3 regions of the Halomonas sp. DN3 genome follow, and region 1 is predicted to be linked to each of the others. Evidence: riboswitches for the same ligand, from Rfam matches in the RefSeq annotation. Region 1 holds a riboswitch; each other region holds the start of a gene.
The links. Region 1 has a riboswitch for thiamine pyrophosphate ahead of tenA (thiaminase II). Riboswitches for the same ligand answer to the same signal wherever they lie in the genome.

Region 2: linked by a shared signal. The riboswitch ahead of NKF27_RS06920 (3-oxoacyl-ACP reductase) and the one ahead of tenA (thiaminase II) in region 1 are both predicted to bind thiamine pyrophosphate.
Region 3: linked by a shared signal. The riboswitch ahead of NKF27_RS06930 (sodium:solute symporter family protein) and the one ahead of tenA (thiaminase II) in region 1 are both predicted to bind thiamine pyrophosphate.

The regions. Positions count from the first base shown of each region.
Region 1 is NZ_CP099965.1:1,339,983-1,348,602, reverse strand. It holds gene NKF27_RS05940 (class I SAM-dependent methyltransferase) at 1-85, opposite strand, end outside; gene NKF27_RS05935 (VOC family protein) at 127-513, shown strand; gene NKF27_RS05930 (DUF4870 domain-containing protein) at 693-1,004, shown strand; gene NKF27_RS05925 (lysophospholipid acyltransferase family protein) at 1,006-1,947, shown strand; gene NKF27_RS05920 (hypothetical protein) at 1,944-2,300, shown strand; gene NKF27_RS05915 (glucan biosynthesis protein) at 2,652-4,238, shown strand; gene mdoH (glucans biosynthesis glucosyltransferase MdoH) at 4,238-6,139, shown strand; TPP riboswitch at 6,203-6,356, shown strand; gene tenA (thiaminase II) at 6,438-7,106, shown strand; TPP riboswitch at 7,118-7,252, shown strand; gene thiC (phosphomethylpyrimidine synthase ThiC) at 7,330-8,620, shown strand, end outside.
Region 2 is NZ_CP099965.1:1,556,334-1,559,427, forward strand. It holds gene NKF27_RS06915 (SOS response-associated peptidase) at 151-825, shown strand; TPP riboswitch at 924-1,022, shown strand; gene NKF27_RS06920 (3-oxoacyl-ACP reductase) at 1,070-1,879, shown strand; gene NKF27_RS06925 (LLM class flavin-dependent oxidoreductase) at 1,888-3,094, shown strand, end outside.
Region 3 is NZ_CP099965.1:1,559,481-1,568,100, reverse strand. It holds rRNA gene NKF27_RS06950 (23S ribosomal RNA) at 1-1,581, opposite strand, end outside; rRNA gene NKF27_RS06945 (16S ribosomal RNA) at 1,822-3,359, opposite strand; gene NKF27_RS06940 (diguanylate cyclase) at 4,127-5,836, opposite strand; gene NKF27_RS06935 (hypothetical protein) at 6,008-6,796, shown strand; TPP riboswitch at 6,856-6,958, shown strand; gene NKF27_RS06930 (sodium:solute symporter family protein) at 7,039-8,484, shown strand; gene NKF27_RS06925 (LLM class flavin-dependent oxidoreductase) at 8,600-8,620, opposite strand, start outside.

The DNA of each region.
Region 1 (8,620 bases):
ATACCGAGCAGCGAAAATAGTCGCGGCGCCCGTCCGCATGAAAGTGGTCCGTCGTCGGGTTTGCGCATAGCGGACAGCTTGGCATCGTCGTATTCTCTGGGACTTGGATCATTTGTGGAGAGAGGCATGCTGTCAGGTCTAGATCACCTGGTCATCACCGTGACCGATATTTCCCGCGCCGTGGACTTCTACACCCGCGTTCTGGGCCTGGACGTCCGCTATCGCGATACCGAGCGGGTCGACCTGATGCTCGGCGAGCTGGCCCTGCGCCTGCACTGGACCGCCACCGACGTCATCCCCAGGGCCGCCACCCCAACCCCCGGCAGCCTGGACGTCTGTTTCAAGAGCCATCTGCCGCTGGCTGAGGTCAAGGCTCACCTCGATGCCCTGTCGGTGGAGGTGGAGCTGGGCCCGGTGGTACGCCAGGGGGCCACCGGCAGGATCGAGTCGCTGTATCTGCGCGACCCGGACGGCAACCTGCTGGAGATCAGCCGTCCGCTCAAACAGGAGTAGCATCGGTCGTCCCTGCGGGTCGCTTCGCGGGTCATGGCAATGCGGCACAGGCTGGGTATGATAACGGGGCCGTATGACATGCACCCAAGGGAACACGGATGAGCCAACACGACCTTACGCCTCAACAACCCACTGTCGAGCCGCCCTCTCCTGGCGACACGCCCCCCGCCGACACCACCATGTCGCTGGTGGGCTACGCGCTGCTGCTGGCCAACCTGGTCACCGGTTTCACCGCGGTGATCGGGGTGATCATCGCCTACGTCTACCGAGGCAAGGGCCCCGTGTGGCTCGACGAGCACTATCGCTACCAGATCCGCACCTTCTGGATCGGCCTGCTCTACGGCATCGTGGCGTCGATCCTGACCTTTATCGTGATCGGCCTGCCGCTGCTGCTGGCCCTGGCGGTGTGGTTGATCGTGCGCTGCGTCAAAGGCTTCAAGGCACTGCAGGAAAAGCGCGCTCCGGACAATGTGGAAAGCTGGTTGATCTGATATGAACGTCCCCTGGCAACAGCGACTCCAGGCTACCGCGATATCACGCCTGTGGCGGATACTTTCACGTCTGTCACCGGCGACCCTGTGGCGACTCAGCGTCGCCCTGGTGAATGTGGCCTACCCCCTGCTCAAGCGAGAACGTGCGGTGACCAGGCTCAACCTGGAAGTGGTCCATCCCGACCTTTCCGAGGCCCGTCGCGCCGCCCTGGGGCGCGAGAGCCTCAAGCATTCCACCGCCACCATGCTGGAGCTCGGCTTCGCCTGGCAGGGCGACCCCGGCCGAGTGGCCGACAGCATCGTCGAGGTCCATGGCCGCGAACTGCTGGATGATGCCCGCGCCGAGGGCCAGGGCGTGATCATCCTGGCGCCTCACTTCGGCAACTGGGAGGTGCTGAACTTCTGGCTGTCGAGCCACTTCCCCTTCACCGCCATGTACGAACCGCCCAAGCTGGCACCGTTGGACCCGATCATTCGCGCCGGGCGCGAGCGCTGCGGCGCCAGCCTGGTGCCGACCAATCCAAGGGGCGTGGCGGCGCTGCTCAAGGCGCTCAAGCGATCCGAGGCCGTCGGCATCCTGCCCGACCAGGAACCCAGCTGGGGCAGCGGCGTGTTCGCGCCCTTCTTCAAGCGCCCCGCCTACACCGCCACCCTGCTGCCCAAGCTGGTGTCGCGCACCAACGCAAGAGTCGTGACCGGCGTCGCCCTGCGCCGACCCGGGCGGGGCTTCGCGCTGTACTTCCTGGCCGCCGACGAGCGCGTCTACGATAAAGACGAGACCATCTCCTGCAGCGGGGTCAATGCCAGCATCGAGGCGGTGATCGCACTGGACCCGGCCCAGTACCAGTGGGAGTACAAGCGCTACACCAAGACCCTGGAAGAAGAGCGTGGCGACCCCGACTTCCGCCGTTATCGGCTTTACAGCTCGAGGAACATGAAGTGACCACAGCGTCAGTGTCACCGCCGCCGGAGACCCGCGTCGGCCACGTCCTCTATCTGCTCTACCTGGCAGGGCTGGTGAGCGGATTCGTGACACTGTTGATCGCGCTGGTCGTCGCTTACGTCTATCGCACCGACGCCGCCCCCTGGCTGCGCGCCCACTACCAGTTTCTGATCAGCACCTTCTGGATCGGCCTGCTCTACATGGTCGCCGCGGTGGTACTGTCGGTGCTGATCATCGGCCTGGCGCTACCCCCGCTGCTGGTCACCGCCTGGTTCGTGATCCGCTGCATCGTCGGCTGGCGTGCCCTGCACCAGCGCCTGCCGCCGCCCAGACCATCCAGCTGGCTCTGGTAGGCGCGGCAAGACTCTTCCCCCAAACATGCAACCTCCCTTCCTGGACTCCCAGTCGCTCCCTCTTGGCCACCTGAACGTTACCGCTCAGTAACCTGCCCGCCCCAATACCGTCTCCCTTCGGCGACACGGAACCCGAACTGGCACAAATCCTCAAATGCACTCCGATGACATCTATTGCAACTTTTGTCTCGGCCAATAGGCTAGATTAAAGGCTGGCTCGATCTGGCATAGAAAGTGGCATAGAAAGTCGCATAGAACATGCCATCGATGTGAACGGCAGAAGGATCCCCTACACCCCCAGCGGGCGAACCCGAGCCACCGGGCGTTCGTCCGCTCGCAAGGAGAGCGCACTTGGACACGGCAATATCTCGAGAACGACACACCCTTGCACACCGGCGACCTGGCTCGCGCAACCTGGCGCTCGCCTTCGTCGGCGTCATCACCAGCGTTGCCCTGGCGACGCCGGCCATGGCCGTCGAGACCGGCGCGCTGTTCGAACAGGTCACGAACCGGGCCAAGGAAATGGCCGCGTCCCCCTATGAAGAGGCCTCGGCCGAGTTGCCCGAAGCCCTCAGCGAGATGGACTACGATCGCTACCGGCAGATTCGCTACCGCGATGAGCGGGCGCTGTGGAAGGATGACGGCGACTTCGAGGTGGAGCTCTTCCACCCGGGCTTTCTGTATGACCAGCCGGTAGATATCCACCTGCTGGAGGATGGCGAGGTACGCTCGCTGCCCTTCGAATCTGAGCGCTTTCGCTACGACGACGATGCCGCCGACCTCGCCGAGCTCGATCTGAGTGGGCTCGGCTATGCCGGCTTTCGCCTGCACTACCCGCTCAACCGCGCCGACTACAAGGATGAGTTTGCGGTATTCCTGGGCGCGTCCTACTTCCGCCTGGTCGGACGAGATCAGGGCTACGGCCTGTCGGCCCGAGGCCTGGCCATCGACACCGCCCTGCCTCAGGGCGAGGAGTTTCCCGCCTTTCGCGAATACTGGCTGGTCAAGCCACAGCCCGGCGATACCCACATGACGGTGCTGGCGCTGCTGGACAGCCCGTCTCTGGCCGGCGCCTACCGCTTCGACATCACCCCGGGCAAGCGCACCCAGATCGACACCGAGGCTCGCCTGTTTGCCAGGGAAGACGTCGAGAAGCTCGGCGTCGCACCGCTGACCAGCATGTTCCTGCATGGCGAGATGGATCGCCGTCAGGAGGACGACTACCGCATCCGAGTGCATGACTCCAGCGGCCTGCTGATGGCCACCAGCACCGGCGAGTGGACCTGGCGCGTGCTGGAAAACCCCGAAAGCCTCCAGATTTCCGGGCTGCAGGACACCTCGCCCAAGGGCTATGGCCTGGTCCAGCGCCCCCAGCACTTCAACGCCTACCTGGACATGGAGGCCCGCTACGAGCGTCGCCCCAGTCAGTGGGTCGAACCCCAGGGCGAGTGGGGCGAAGGCCATGTGGAGCTGGTGGAGATTCCCACCGACAGCGAGGCCCACGACAACATCACCGCCTACTGGGTGCCCGCCACCCCGCTGATGGCCGGCGACTCCCGTACCTATCGCTATCGCACATGGACCTTCGGCGACACCCCCACGGCCGAACCGCTGGCACGTGTGGTGCGTTCGCGCCAGGGCTGGGGCGGGGTGCCGGGACAGAGTGATCCCCCCGACGAGCGCCTGCGTCAGTTCATCATCGACTTTCGCGGCGGTGAGCTCGAGGGACTGGACCCCAGCCAGCCGGTCGAGATGACCCTGACCACCTCCAGTGGCGAGACCGCCGAGGCCAAGGTCACACCGCTGCCCGACGACGACACCTGGCGCGCCAGCTTCACGCTGCTGCCCGACGGCGACCAGCCCGCTGATATCCGCCTGACCCTCATGCTTCGTGGCGAGCGCCTGAGCGAAACCTGGAACAGCATCTGGAGCCCCTGATGAACGCCCATACTCCCGAGGTACCCTGGCCACGCCTGCGACGTCTTGGCGTCGGCCTGGCCATTGCCGCCACCACGGCGCTGGGGGTCTGGACCATGTTCCGGATCCTCTACGTGGAGGGCATCAGTCCGCTCGAGATGGCGATCATCGGCCTGTTCGCGATCACCTTCGGCTGGATCACCATGGCCTTCTGGAGCGCGCTGATCGGCTTCGTTCTCAACCTGACCGGGCGTGACCCGCTGAGCCTGAAGCCGCGCCATTCCTATCCCATGCGACCCGAAGGCTCCCGCTCCCGCACCGCCCTGGTGATGCCGATCCACAACGAGGACGTGCTGCGTGTCGCCGCCGGACTCGAGGCCACCTGCAAGGATCTGGACGGACTGCCGGAAGGCATCGAGGTGGAAGCCTTCGTGCTCAGCGACAGCACCGACGACGAGGTAGTGGCCGAGGAAAAGGCCGCTATGGCCGAGCTGCAGAAGCGCCTGGAAGGCCACTGCCAACTGCACTACCGCCACCGTGACAGCAACGTCGGGCGCAAGGCCGGCAATCTGGGCGACTTCTGCACCCGCTGGGGCAGCCACTACGACTACATGCTGGTGATCGATGCCGACAGCCTGATGAGCGGCACGACCGTCATCGAGCTGATCGACGAGATGATGGCCAACCCGCGCCTTGGCCTGTTGCAGACGGTGCCGATTCCGGTGCGCCAGGACAGCCTGTTCGGCCGCGCCAACCAGTTCGCTGCCGCGCTCTACTCGCCGATGCTGGCCAGCGGTCTGAGCTTCTGGCACGCCACCGCGGCCAACTACTTCGGCCACAACGCCATCATTCGAGTGGACGCCTTCACCGATGCCTGTGGCCTGCCGGAGCTGCCCGGCAAGCCGCCGCTGGGAGGCGATATCCTGAGCCACGACTTCGTCGAGGCGGCCCTGCTGCGCCGCGCCGGCTGGCAGGTGCGCATGCGCACCGACCTGGGCGGCAGCTTCGAGGAGATGCCGAGTCATATCCTCGACTACGCCAAGCGCGACCGCCGCTGGGTCCAGGGCAACCTGCAGCATATGCGCCTGCTCGGCGGACGCGGACTGCACGTGCTAAGCCGGCTGCACTTCTTCTTCGGTGCCCTCGCCTACCTGTCATCGCTGGTGTGGCTGGCGATCCTGGTGATCAGCACCATCGACGCCCTGATCCGGGCACTGGTGCCGACCAACTTCTTCACCTCGAGCTCCCAGCTGTTTCCCGACTGGCCGATCGCCCCGCCCAACCTGATCATGCCGCTGCTGATCGGCACCCTGGGCATGCTGCTGATGCCCAAGGTACTGGGGCTGGTGCTGGGACTGATCCAGAACCCGCAGGCCTACGGCGGGCGTGCCCGGCTCGTCGCCAGCATGCTGCTCGAGACGCTGTTTGCCATGCTCATCGCGCCCTTGATGATGGTGTTCCACAGTCGTTTCGTGATTCAGGTACTGAGCGGCCGCACCGTGGCCTGGGATCCACAGTCCCGCGAGGGCCGCGCCCTGCCCTGGAAGGAAGCCTTTCGCCACACCTGGCTGTGGTCACTGATCGGCGCCTTGTGGGCGCTGGTGACCTGGGCCTTCACCCCGAGCTTCTTCATCTGGCTGACGCCGGTGTGGCTCGGCCTGGTGATGGCCGCCCCGCTGGTCCGCTGGAGCTCCAGCCTGACCATCGGCCGGGCCCTGAGGCGCGCCGGCCTGTTGCTGGTCCCGAGCGAGACCCGCCCCCCGGCGGTGGTGGGCGAGCTTCGCGTCGCCGAGGCACCACCGCCCCCGGCGACCCCGGCCGAGCCGCCACGGGAAATCCCCCGCGAGATGCCGGTGCAGTCGTTTCGCGAGCACGGCACGGACTCGGCGCCGGATGTCTCCGGCGAGAAGTCCATCGACTGAGCCGGATCCCGCCCGGCTTCACCGTGGTGGACACCCCGGCAAGCCGTGCTAGACTCGATCCAGACTCGCTTGACGGGGTGCCGGTGAATCCGGCTGAGATGGCGCAGGGCCAGCGTGATGTATCGCCGGCCGCCAGCGCCGATCCCGTGGAACCTGATCCGGGTGCGGTGTGGCTTCACACCTTGAACCGGCGTAGGGAATCAGGCGGTGGTGCCAGCCCCTGCGCGCGCACCTCCCTCCTTTCTCGTCGCCGTGTCCCTTGCCGCCGCCCTCCGGATCCGCACCAACCGGAGGCAACATGGGCTACCGCTTTACCGATCTTGTCGACGCCTGCCGCGATGACTGGCACGCCTATATCGAACACGACTTCGTGCTCGCCCTTGGCCGTGGTGAACTGGCCGACGCCAGCTTCCGTCACTACCTCAAGCAGGACTATCTGTTTCTGCTGCAGTTCTCCCGGGCCTACGCCCTGGCGGCCTACAAGAGCCACAGCCTCGACGAGCTGCGCGGCGCCTTCGACGGCATGAAGACCATCCTCGACGTGGAACTTGGCCTGCATCTCGCCTTCTGCCGCGACTGGGGCATCAGCGAGGCCGAACTCAGTGAGCTGCCCGAAGCCCGCGCCACCCTGGCCTACACCCGCTACGTGCTGGACGCCGGCAGCCGCGGCGACCTCCTGGACCTGCACGTGGCGCTGGCCCCCTGCATGGTCGGCTACGCCGATATCGCACGAAGCCTCAACGCCCGCTCGGACACCCTGCGCGGTGCCGACAACCCCTTCGACGCCTGGATCGCCATGTACGAAAGCGACGACTTCCAGGCCGCTGCGCGCCAGGAGCAGGCCTGGCTCGACGATCAGCTTGCCCAGGTATCCGGCGAGCGCTTTACGCGACTGTCACGGATCTTCGCCGACGCAACACGACTCGAGATCGACTTCTGGCAGATGGGACTCGACCTGAGCGACTGACACAATCAGCAGCACGCTTGACGGGGGGCCGCAAGAGGCGGCTGAGATCATGCAACGCATGGGACCCGTTGAACCTGATCTGGGGGTAACCCCGATGCCACGGCATCGCGGTGAGGACCAGCGTAGGGATCAAGCGCTCACGGCCCTGGCCACGACGCCCCTTCCTTCCTCGCGCCATGCCCACAACAACGACAGCACCCAGTGCCGTGAGAAGGACAAGCCAATGCCACTCGATCAACCCGTTTCCGCAAACAAGCCCCGCCATAGCGCGCACTTCCTGGCCGAGACCGCCCAGGTCGACAAGGCCGCGGTTGCGCCGCTGCCGGGCTCTCGCAAGGTCCATGTACAGGGCTCCCGCGACGACCTGCGGGTACCGTTTCGCGAGATTTCGCTGTCAGCGACCCGCACCTCCGGGGCCGACGAAGCCAACCCGCCGCTGCTGGTCTACGACACCTCCGGCCCCTACACCGATCCCCAGGTCGAGGTCGACCTGCGTCGCGGGCTTGCCGAGTTGCGCCGGCCCTGGATCGAGGAGCGCGACGACACCGAATGGCTCGATGGACCGACCTCGGACTACGGTCGCCGGCGCGCCAACGACCCGACACTCGCCTCCCTGCGTTTCGAATTGACCCGAACGCCGCGCCGCGCACGTCGTGGCGCCGATGGCCGCGCCGGCAATGTGACCCAGCTGCACTATGCTCGGCGCGGCATCATCACCCCGGAGATGGAGTTCATCGCCATCCGCGAGAACCAGCGTCGCCAGGCCCTGGCCGATGGCTATCGAGGCAGCGACGAGGTCGAGCGCATCCTCGGCCACCAGCATCCCGGGCAGGGCTTCGGCGCCCGTCTGCCAGAGGAGATCACCCCCGAGTTCGTGCGCCAGGAAGTTGCCGCCGGGCGCGCCATCATCCCCGCCAACATCAATCACCCGGAAGCCGAGCCGATGATCATCGGGCGCAACTTCCTGGTGAAGATCAATGGCAACCTGGGCAACTCGGCGGTGACCTCCTCCATCGAGCAAGAGGTCGAAAAGATGACCTGGGGCATCCGCTGGGGCGCCGATACCATCATGGATCTATCCACCGGAGCGAATATCCACGAGACCCGCGAGTGGATCATCCGCAACTCGCCGGTACCGATCGGCACGGTGCCGCTCTATCAGGCGCTGGAGAAGGTCAAGGGCGTGGCCGAGGACCTCACCTGGGAGGTGTTCCGCGACACCCTGATCGAACAGGCCGAGCAGGGCGTGGACTACTTCTCCATCCACGCAGGCGTGCTGCTGCGTTACGTGCCTCTGACCGCCAACCGGGTCACCGGCATCGTCTCTCGCGGCGGCTCGATCATGGCCAAGTGGTGCCTTTACCATCACCAGGAAAGCTTCCTCTACACCCACTTCGAGGACATCTGCGAGATCTGCAAGCAGTACGACGTGGCCTTCTCGCTGGGCGATGGCCTGCGCCCGGGCTCGGTGGCCGACGCCAACGACGAGGCCCAGATGGCGGAGCTCAAGACCC
Region 2 (3,094 bases), 210 kb from region 1:
GAAAGAGGAGTTGATGGCAAGGCTAGGCTGCCTAGCTTAGCGAAAACTTAACGTTCGCAGATGACTAACCTGTAGCGCGCACAGGTGGCCTGAGTGGACGCAAGAGATGGTGCTAGGCTGATCCTGCAGGGTCCGGTAAAGGAGGTATCCATGTGCGGCCGTTTCGCCTGTTACACACCTTTTGCTCAGCTTGCGGCGCTGATGCGCTTGCCGGTGGCGCCGCGCCTGCCCGAGCAGGAGCCGCCACCTCGCTACAATGTCGCGCCGGGCACCTGGATCACGTCACTCGCCATGGACGGGGAGGTTGTACCTTCCTTTACCTCGATGTGGTGGGGCTATCGACCCCACTGGGCCCAGGCCGGGGCGCCGGAGCCGATCAACGCCACCGTGGAGAAGGTCGCCACCTCGCGCTATTTTCGTGGGGCCTTTGCTCGCCATCGCTGCCTGGTGCCGGCGGACGGCTGGTACGAGTGGCTGCCGGGCGAGACCGGCAAGCAGCCTTATTTCTTGTGTCGTGAAGATCGCGCGCCGCTGTGGCTGGCGGCGATCTTCAGTGAAAGGGACGACGGCAGGCCGGGCCTTGCCATCCTCACCGAACCCGCCCGGGGCTGCGCGAGTCAGGTGCACGCCCGGATGCCGCTGGCGCTGGACGACGCCAGCCTTGAACCCTGGCTCGATCCTGAGCTGAGTGATCGCGACGTCATGCGCCAGACGGTGCGGCATCTACCCGCTGGCGCCTTCGAGGCATGGCCGGTCTCGACCAGGGTCAATCGGGCGGGAGAGGAAGGAAGTGACTTGATGGAAGCCGTCCAGGCACCGGGCTGACCGTCGGGTCTGAAGCGCCCGTCTGCATGCCCTGGCTGCGGTGATGTTCCAGGTGCTGCGCGGCTTGTCCGCCCCGCGCCGATGGGCTAAGGTCGAAGGCGCATGGCACGGGGTGTCCCGCACGATAGCGGGGCTGAGAAACACCCGTCGAACCTGATCCAGTTCATACCGGCGAAGGGATGTCAGCGCAGTCGTCAGTCCAGGGGTCGGCGTGCGTTCCTCGCCTCGACCAAGGACCCGCCAGATGACCCTTTCCGACGCCTTACCTTCAGCTTCCGTAAGTCCGCCTGCGCTTCCTATTTCCCGCCAGCTGGTCGTCGTCACCGGCGCTGGACGTGGCCTCGGTGTCAGCCTGGCGCGCAGTTTCCTCGAGCAGGGCGCGCGGGTGGTGGTCAACTATCGACGCAGCGAAGAGGGCGCCAACGCGCTGGTAGCCGACTATCCCGAGCAAGCCCTGGCGGTGGCCGCCGACGTCTGTGATCGCAGCGCCGTCGATGCCATGTTCGCGCGTGCCCGCGAGCACTTCGGCGCACCGGTCACCACCTTGATCAACAATGCGCTGCCGGACTTCGCTTTCAACGGCGACGCCCGTCCCGGTCCCGACGAGCTGACCTGGGAGCATCTCGATCATCAGCTTCAGGGCGTCGCCCGGGGAGCACTGAACACGGTGCAGGCGTCGCTTGCCGGCATGCGTGAGGCCGGCTTTGGTCGCATCGTCAATATCGGTACCAACCTGTTCCAGAACCCGGTGGTGCCCTACCACGACTACACCGCCGCCAAGGCGGCGCTGCTGTCGCTGACGCGCACCCTGGGCCACGATCTGGGCCCGGACAATATCACCGTGAACATGATCTCCGGCGGCCTGTTGCGCACCACCGATGCCTCCCGCGCCACGCCGGAGGCGGTGTTCGACCTGATCGCCGCCAGCACACCGTTGCGACGGGTGACCACGCCGCAAGAGTTTGCCGACGCCGCGCTGCTGTTCGCCTCGCCCTGGTCGCGAGCGGTCACCGGCCAGAACCTGGTGGTCGACGGCGGACTGGTGAAGGACTGATGGCCAGCATGCACCTTAATCTGTTCATCATGGGCTGCGGCCACCACAAGGCGGCCTGGCGTCATCCCCGTTCCAGCGTCGAGCGCCTGGCCGATATCCGCTACTACGAGGAGCTGGCGCGGCTCGCCGAGCGGGGCCGCTTCGATGCGGTGTTCTTCGCCGATGGTCACGCCGCGGGCAACGTCGCCGACGGTCCGCTGTGGACCCTGGAACCGCTGACCATGCTGGCGGCCATGGCGCGGGCCACCGAACACATCGGGCTTATCTCGACCGTCTCCAGCACCTTCTATACGCCGTTTCACGCTGCGCGCATGCTGGCCTCGCTGGACCATATCTCCGGCGGACGCCTGGGCTGGAACCTGGTGACCTCGATGTTCGACAGCGAGGCGCGCAACCATGGGCTCGAGGCCATGCCGAGCCACGCCGAGCGCTATGCCCGGGCGGAGGAATTCGCCAATACCATGCTGGCGCTGTGGGACTCCTGGAGTGACGACGCCCTGGTGAGGGATCGCCAGGGCGATTACGTCGACGCCAGCCGGGTCAGACCCGTTCACCATCACGGCGAGCACTTTCTGGTGGATGGCCCGCTGACGGTGCCGCGTCCGCCCCAGGGCCACCCGGTGCTGTTTCAGGCCGGCGCCTCGGATCAGGGCCGTGACCTGGCCGCGCGCTACGCCGAGGCCATCTACGCGGTGGCCTACGATCTGCCCTCCGCCCAGGCCTACTACAGCGATCTTCAGGCTCGGGTGAAGGCCGCGGGCAGACCGAAGGTCGCGATCATGCCGGGGCTCGTCACCTACGTCGGCTCCACCGAAGAGGAGGCCAGACGCAAGCAGAGGGAGCTCGACGAACTGTTGCCGGTGGACAGCTCCCGGCGCCAGTTGAGTCAGTTCATCGGTCAGGACGTGGGCGACTGGGAATTGGATGCCCCGGTGCCCGAGTTGCCGCCACTGGAGGCCTTCAGCGGGCCCAAGGGGCGCTACGCCACGATTCTGCGGATCATCGAGAGCGAACGACCGACGCTGCGCCAGTTGCTGGGACGGCTCGCCGCCGGTGGCGGCCACTGCACCATGGTCGGCACCCCGGAGCGTATCGCCGACGAGATGCAGCGCTGGGTCGAGCAGGGCGGGGCGGACGGCTTCAACCTGATGCCGCCATCGCTGCCGGACAGCATCGAGGACGTGGTCGAACAGGTCGTGCCCGAACTGCAGCGCC
Region 3 (8,620 bases), 220 kb from region 1:
TCACAGTATCTGAAGCTTAGAGGCTTTTCCTGGAAGCGTGGCATCGATGACTTCCTGACCGTAGTCAGTTCGTCTCGCCTCTCGGCCTTAAGGATCCGGATTTACCTGAATCCTCAGCCTACCGGCTTTCACCAGGACAACCAACGCCTGGCTCACCTAGCCTTCTTCGTCCCCCCATCGCAATACTGTGAGGTACGGGAATATTGACCCGTTTCCCATCGACTACGCCTTTCGGCCTCGCCTTAGGGGCCGACTCACTCTGCTCCGATTAGCGTCGAACAGAAACCCTTGGTCTTCCGGCGGGGGAGTTTTTCACTCCCCTTGTCGTTACTCATGTCAGCATTCGCACTCGTGATACCTCCAGCATGCTTCTCAACACACCTTCATCGGCTTACACGACGCTCCTCTACCGCTCGCCATTCGGCGAACCCGTAGCTTCGGTACCTGGTTTGAGCCCCGTTACATCTTCCGCGCAGGCCGACTCGACTAGTGAGCTATTACGCTTTCTTTAAAGGATGGCTGCTTCTAAGCCAACCTCCTAGCTGTCTAAGCCTTCCCACATCGTTTCCCACTTAACCAGGATTTCGGGACCTTAGCTGACGGTCTGGGTTGTTTCCCTTTTCACAACGGACGTTAGCACCCGCTGTGTGTCTCCCACGCTTGCACTCACCGGTATTCGGAGTTTGCCTCGGGTTGGTAAGTCGGGATGACCCCCTAGCCGAAACAGTGCTCTACCCCCGGCGGTGATACGTGAGGCGCTACCTAAATAGCTTTCGAGGAGAACCAGCTATCTCCGGGCTTGATTAGCCTTTCACTCCGATCCACAAGTCATCCAAATCTTTTTCAACAGATCCTGGTTCGGTCCTCCAGTTGATGTTACTCAACCTTCAACCTGCTCATGGATAGATCGCCCGGTTTCGGGTCTATTTCCAGCGACTGGTCGCCCAGTTAAGACTCGATTTCTCTACGCCTCCCCTATACGGTTAAGCTCGCCACTGAAAATAAGTCGCTGACCCATTATACAAAAGGTACGCGGTCACCAAACAAGTTGGCTCCCACTGCTTGTACGCATACGGTTTCAGGATCTATTTCACTCCCCTCTCCGGGGTTCTTTTCGCCTTTCCCTCACGGTACTGGTTCACTATCGGTCAGTCAGGAGTATTTAGCCTTGGAGGATGGTCCCCCCGTCTTCAGTCAAGGTTTCACGTGCCTCGACCTACTCGATTTCACAACACTCAGGTTTCGGTTACGGGGCTATCACCCACTATGGCCAGATTTCCCAATCTGTTCACCTACCAGTTGTGTTGCTTAAGGGCTGGTCCCCGTTCGCTCGCCGCTACTAGGGGAATCTCGGTTGATTTCTTTTCCTCGGGGTACTTAGATGTTTCAGTTCCCCCGGTTCGCCTCTCATGTCTATATATTCAACATGAGATACCCAAGTTACCTTGGGTGGGTTTCCCCATTCAGAGATGTCCGGGTCGCAGGTCGTTTGCCACCTCGCCGAACCTTATCGCAGGCTTCCACGTCTTTCATCGCCTCTGACTGCCTAGGCATCCACCGTATGCGCTTCATCGCTTGACCATATAACCCCAAAGGGTCTGTCAATCGATGATGTCACGACAATTGCCAGATACGCTTGAAACGTATCTTACTTTGTCAGCATGATATACATTGTTAAAGAGCATTAGAGCACAAAACTCTAAGCTGGCGGCTTGTGGCTTGCTAATGAAGCACAAACGTCCAACTTAAAGTTCCGTTAACCGCTCTATCGATCAGGTAATTCATTGTGAGCACTTACCGACAGTCAGATGACGTGTCGTTTAAGGAGGTGATCCAGCCGCAGGTTCCCCTACGGCTACCTTGTTACGACTTCACCCCAGTCATGAACCACACCGTGGTGATCGCCCTCCGAAGTTAGGCTAACCACTTCTGGTGCAGTCCACTCCCATGGTGTGACGGGCGGTGTGTACAAGGCCCGGGAACGTATTCACCGTGACATTCTGATTCACGATTACTAGCGATTCCGACTTCACGGAGTCGAGTTGCAGACTCCGATCCGGACTGAGACCGGCTTTATGGGATTAGCTCCACCTCGCGGATTCGCAACCCATTGTACCGGCCATTGTAGCACGTGTGTAGCCCTACCCGTAAGGGCCATGATGACTTGACGTCGTCCCCACCTTCCTCCGGTTTGTCACCGGCAGTCTCCCTAGAGTTCCCGACCGAATCGCTGGCAAATAGGGACAAGGGTTGCGCTCGTTACGGGACTTAACCCAACATTTCACAACACGAGCTGACGACAGCCATGCAGCACCTGTCTGAGAGCTCCCGAAGGCACCAATCCATCTCTGGAAAGTTCTCTCGATGTCAAGGGTAGGTAAGGTTCTTCGCGTTGCATCGAATTAAACCACATGCTCCACCGCTTGTGCGGGCCCCCGTCAATTCATTTGAGTTTTAACCTTGCGGCCGTACTCCCCAGGCGGTCGACTTATCGCGTTAACTGCGCCACAAAGCTCTCAAGGAGCCCAACGGCTAGTCGACATCGTTTACGGCGTGGACTACCAGGGTATCTAATCCTGTTTGCTACCCACGCTTTCGCACCTCAGCGTCAGTGTCAGTCCAGAAGGCCGCCTTCGCCACTGGTATTCCTCCCGATCTCTACGCATTTCACCGCTACACCGGGAATTCTACCTTCCTCTCCTGCACTCTAGCCTGACAGTTCCGGATGCCGTTCCCAGGTTGAGCCCGGGGCTTTCACAACCGGCTTATCAAGCCGCCTACGCGCGCTTTACGCCCAGTAATTCCGATTAACGCTCGCACCCTCCGTATTACCGCGGCTGCTGGCACGGAGTTAGCCGGTGCTTCTTCTGTGAGTGATGTCCTCCCTCGAGGGTATTAACCTCAAGGCTTTCTTCCTCACTGAAAGTGCTTTACAACCCGAAGGCCTTCTTCACACACGCGGCATGGCTGGATCAGGCTTTCGCCCATTGTCCAATATTCCCCACTGCTGCCTCCCGTAGGAGTTCGGGCCGTGTCTCAGTCCCGATGTGGCTGATCATCCTCTCAGACCAGCTACGGATCGCAGCCTTGGTGAGCCGTTACCTCACCAACTAGCTAATCCGACATAGGCTCATCCGATAGCGCAAGGTCCGAAGATCCCCTGCTTTCCCCCGTAGGGCGTATGCGGTATTAGCCTGGGTTTCCCCAGGTTATCCCCCACTACCGGGCAGATTCCTATGCATTACTCACCCGTCCGCCGCTCGACGCCTCCTAGCAAGCTAGGATCGTTTCCGCTCGACTTGCATGTGTTAGGCCTGCCGCCAGCGTTCAATCTGAGCCATGATCAAACTCTTCAGTTTAAAGTCTGATAGTCCGTTAAGCGGACCAAACTTGGCTCAAGGTTCAAACGTCTCGTTTGACGAGTCGCTTGCCTTGATATTTCAGTGACAGTGTCACTGACTCATCGGCAAGCGCCCACATGAATTACCTGATCAATTTTTAAAGAGCTTGCCCTCGGCCAAACCGGCCGGAAGAGCGTCTCGCTTTGCAGCGCCGCAGCCCCGAATCTTTAACCCGAGCCCTTATCACAGCGCCTTGCGAGGAAGGCGTATTCTACAGAATCGAAGCGTTCCGTCAAGGCTTTCTTTTTTCGCCGTGCAAGCGATGCCTGCAGGACTCAAGAAAGCGAAGCGAGCCTGACGCGCATCCTGCGATGCCGTCTTGGCGACTCCGATCGAGTGGCGAGCATTCTACCGATTTCTCGTTGCCCGTCAAGTGGAGAATTTTTTCAAAGACTTGAAAAAGCCTTTTCAAAACAATCACTTTTACCACCCTCTACCGCCTGTGACGTTTGCTCGTCGCCGGCAGCGGATGCGTACTTTACGGATCGGGGCCGGGCTTGGCAAGCACTTCGTGTAAAAAAATTTCACGCCACCGTCATCTGAATGACATCAGCCACACTGCGAGATTCTTCTCGATTCCGCAGGTGCAGGATTCAGCATGTCGAACAGCGGCTACCAAGCTTCTCTTGCAATCTCTCGAGGCCATCCTCGATCCGCCCGCCGTGGCATTCACTTCAGCACCGCACCGCCTTGCTCAGTAGAGGTCTCTTTTAATGTTTCAGCGACTAGACGCGGGAGGCCTCTTGCGACGACTCTCCGTCCGTCGCGGCGCACACGCGGTTGCGACCACTGCGCTTGGCGCTGTACAGGCGCCGGTCGGCGCGCTCGAACAGCGGTGCAAACCCCTCCCCCTTGCGATACTGGCTGACGCCGATGCTGATGGTGATGCGAATCGTCTGTCCATCCGACAGGCGGATTTCGCCCCCTTCCACCGCACGGCGCACCCGCTCGGCCGCCTTGATCGCCTCGGGCAAGGCGGTGCGCCGCATGACCACCACGAATTCCTCGCCGCCGGTGCGCGCCACCAGATCGCCATCACGCAGGCAGTTGGCTACTGTTTGCGCCAGCCAGGTGAGCACCTGGTCACCGGCCGAATGACCGAAACCATCATTGACCTGCTTGAAGAAGTCGATATCGACCGCGGCCAGCGAGAACACCATCCCGCCACTGTCGCATTCCTCGATCAGGCGGGTGACGTGGCGATCCAGCTGGCTTCGATTGGGGAGTCCGGTCAAGGCATCGGTCATCGCCTGGTCTTCCAGTTGATCACGTTCGAGGCGAATACGCTCGACCTCCATCTCGTTGGAAATGACACGTTCGACGGCCCCGACCAGTAGTCGGACCAACTCGATATCGACCTCGCTGAAGGCGTGCCGCCGCGCCGACGGACTGGAGAAGTTCAGGGTTCCCCAGACCTTGCCCTGGATCCGCAGCGGTGCACCGATATAGGTTTCCAGCTGAAAGTTCTCGTAGCAGGGGTGGCCCTTGACTCGCTCGTCCTGCCTGGCGCGGTGGGTATGGAAGACGTCATCGGCGTCGAGGGACAGCCGACAGTAGGTGTCACCCAGTGCAAAGCTGTCGCCGGAGGCGACTGGCGCATTATCCGAGGCCGCCCAGCGAACCGTGTAACACTCCCCCTCGACCTGACTGACCAGCGCGATATCCAGCCTCAGGTAGCTCAAGGCGTCACGCAGCAGCATGTCGACGATCTCTGATACTCCGATATCGGTGCGATTTACCCCGGTATGGACATCCCGTAACAGCTGGATCATCGAGCGATACTCGGAGACGTCCTGGATGATGGCGTAGAAGCCCATCACCTCATCTTCCACCAGGTCCGGCAGATAGTGGACCTTGAAGTAGATCTGGCGACCGTCCTGGAGCACCAGGGAATCCTCGTAGCTGACCTCCTGCCCCGCCAGCGCCAGATCGAAACGTGGCCGGATCTTGGCGTAGGAGTCTGCATCAAGCACCGAAGACACCGGCTGCCCCATCAGCGCCTCGGCAGGCTGGCCGATGAAGTCGAGGTAGGCACGATTGTTGAAACGGAAGCAGAAGTCGCGGTCGACGTAGGCCACCATCACCGGCAGGTGGTCGGCCATCCGCGCGATGACACCGCGGCTTGCCTTCTGCCGAGCCGACAGTCGCAGCACCAGCCCACCATCGGCCAGGCGACAGCAGCTACCATCGCCCAGTTCCAGCGGCATCGAAGGCTTGGCAGCGTGAGCGACACCCCGGGAGACCCAGGCTTCGGCGACCCTGGCGACCTCGCCAGGCAGCTCTGCCAGCCCCCGCCCGATCCAGACCTCTCCAGGCTCGCCCAGCACGCGCACGGCATCACCGACCACGTCGTGCACCTGCAACTCCGGCGTCAGGCGTACCAGCACCGTTCCGGACGACACCAATGCCTCTTCCACCCAGGCAAAACGCTCCATGAGGACAACTCCTTGCGTAAGCCCTGCCCTGGACCGGCAGCAGGTCAATACCCTGGCGGCTCGCGTGCCGTCTTCTCTAGCCTATGAAAAGATGCTTATAGATGCCGGATTATTTCGCTTGCCCGCTTCCACGTTATGCTGGCGTCGCCGACACCGCCGCGGGAGCTGCCCATGAACCACCAGGACCTTGTCGCCATCGAACACGCCCTGACGCTGGCCAATCGCGGGGATACCAGCTGGCTTTGCACGCGTCTGGACACCCCTGCTCCCGCCTTCCCCCACCTGAGCGTCACCAGCGATGCCGATGGCCCCGGGTACGCCGGACAGCCCATCTTGCTGTCCCAGGCGCGGGACGGCGGCGCCTGCCTGGTCAATATCGACAACAACGCTAACGATGGCACCCCCTGCCTGGTCGAGCGCCTGTCACCGAGCAGCGAGACCCTGGTGCACCTGGAGGTCATCCATGCAACGCTCGCCGGCCAGCCATCGCTGATTCGCCGCGTCAGCCTGGGCAGCACGTCCATGAACCTGCAGCGACCCACGCCAACCAGTCCGCTGGTCCAGATCGGCGACGACGTCGTCGAGGTGCTGATCCAGCCGGCCTTGCGTCTGGTGCTGACCGGCCACGCCCCGGTCAATGCCGACTTGGCGCGCCAGGGACAACGGCTCGGCTTCGAGGTCATCCTGTGCGCCCCAGACCACCCCGACACGCATCACTCGACAGCGCCCCTGCCGGCAGGCGTCGAGTTCCAGCGCGCTCCCGCGGCCCCCTTCCTGCGCGGCGGCGGCGGGCACCGACGCACCCTGGTGATGGACGCCACCGACGCCTCGACCATTGTGCGAGCGAGCCGCGAGGCCTGCTGTCATGGCTATCTGGCGATGGCTGACATCGATCCAAGCCGAGCGGCAAACTGGCTTTACGATGGCTGGCACAGCCTGCGCACCTCGCCCACCGTCTGACGCCCCGTCGCTGCGGCCAAAGCGCCAATTGACAGCCATCGGAGGCGGTCCTACGCTGTGCGCATTCCTGGGGGAGCCTGACGGCTGAGATTCCGCATCACGCGGTAACCCTTTGAACCTGATCCGGGTCATGCCGGCGAAGGGAAGGATGGTTGCGTTATCTCCTCTTTCTTCCTGTCCGCCGCTCGTCCCCCCTGTCCACCGGTCCCTGCGGACAACGACAAGAAAGAGGTCTTCTTTCGATGATGCTCGATCCCACCTGGACGGCGCTGTGGCTTCTGCTGTGCGCCGCCATCTTTGCCATCCCCGGCCTGATCTATGCCCGACGTCGTCAGGGCGGCCTGGATGACTACATCTCGGCTCGCAACAGCCAGAACACCCGCGCCACGGTGTTGACCCTGGTGGCCACCACCCTGGGCACCTGGATCCTGTTCGGCCCCGCCCAGGCGGCCACCTGGGGCGGCATCGGCGCGGTACTGGGCTATGCGCTGGGTTCCATGGTCCCGCGCCTGGTGATGATCCCGCTGGGACGACGCATGCGTGAGCTGATCCCCGAAGGCCACGGCCTCACCGAGTTCGTGATCCATCGCTACGGGCGCACCATGTACGCCTTCACCCTGACGATCATGCTGTTCTATCTGTTCATCTCGCTGGCGGCAGGCCTCACCGCGATCGCCCATATGGTCACCCTGCTGGCGCCGATCCCACTGTGGCTGACCGCCTGCGTGGTGATGATCGCGACCCTGCTCTACACCTTCTACGGCGGCCTGCGCACCACCATCTTCACCGACAAGGTACAGATGCTGGTGATCCTGCCGTTGCTGGCGCTGCTGCTGGTGTTCGGCTGGCAGGCCGCCGGCGGCGTCGCGCCGACGCTCGAGGGCCTGCAGGAACGTGCGCCCCAGTTGCTGGATGTCACCGATGCCGGTGGCCTGCGTGCCGGTCTGACGTTCTTTATCGCGGTGATGCTGACCGGCCTGTTCTACCAGGGCACCTGGCAGCGCATCTACGCCGCCCGGGACAGCAAGGTGCTGCGGCGGGGCTTCTGGATCGCAGGGCTGTTCAACTTTCCGGTGATCGTGCTGATGGGCCTGTTCGGCCTGGCCTTCGTCGGCCTCGGGCTCGAGGGAGACGGTTCGGTGGCGCTGTTCAGCGTGCTGCTGTCCGAGGTGCCGCTGTGGTTCGCCCTGGCCTTGATTCCGCTGGGTCTGGCCCTGGTGATGAGCAGCGCCGACACTACCGTCAACGCCACCTCCAGCATCATCGCCGTCGACATGCACCGGCTGCTGCCCCAGGCCAGCGAAGCCACCCTGATGCGCCTGGCACGCTGGCTGATCGTCGCCGCAGCGGTGCCGGTGACCTGGGTGGCGGCCCAGGGCTACAGCGTGCTCTATCTGTTCCTGCTGGCGGACCTGCTGTGCTCGGCGGCGGCCTTCCCAGTGTTTTTCGGTCTGTTCAATCGCCGCTACGACGGGCGCAACGCGGTCCTCAGCACCGCTGCGGGCCTGGTCGCCGGGCTGGCGATGTTCCCGTCCCCCAGCGGCGGTACCGCCACCCTGCTGGAATCCTTCCTGCTGGCGGCCTTCGTGCCGGTGCTGGTCTCGCTGGTGCTGATGAAGCTGCTGCCATCCCGCCAGGACTATGACTTCACCCGCATGGGCAGTCTGGTGCGGCGTTTCCAGAGCTGACACCGCCACGCTGACAGCCTGGCAAGGCGTGATAAAAAACAGCGGGACGTGCTGACGCGTCCCGCTGTTGTCGTTTCAAGGCCTGGCGATCAGGGGCCCTGGCAGTTCCGGCTCATCAGCGACCAGGCCGCGCCAG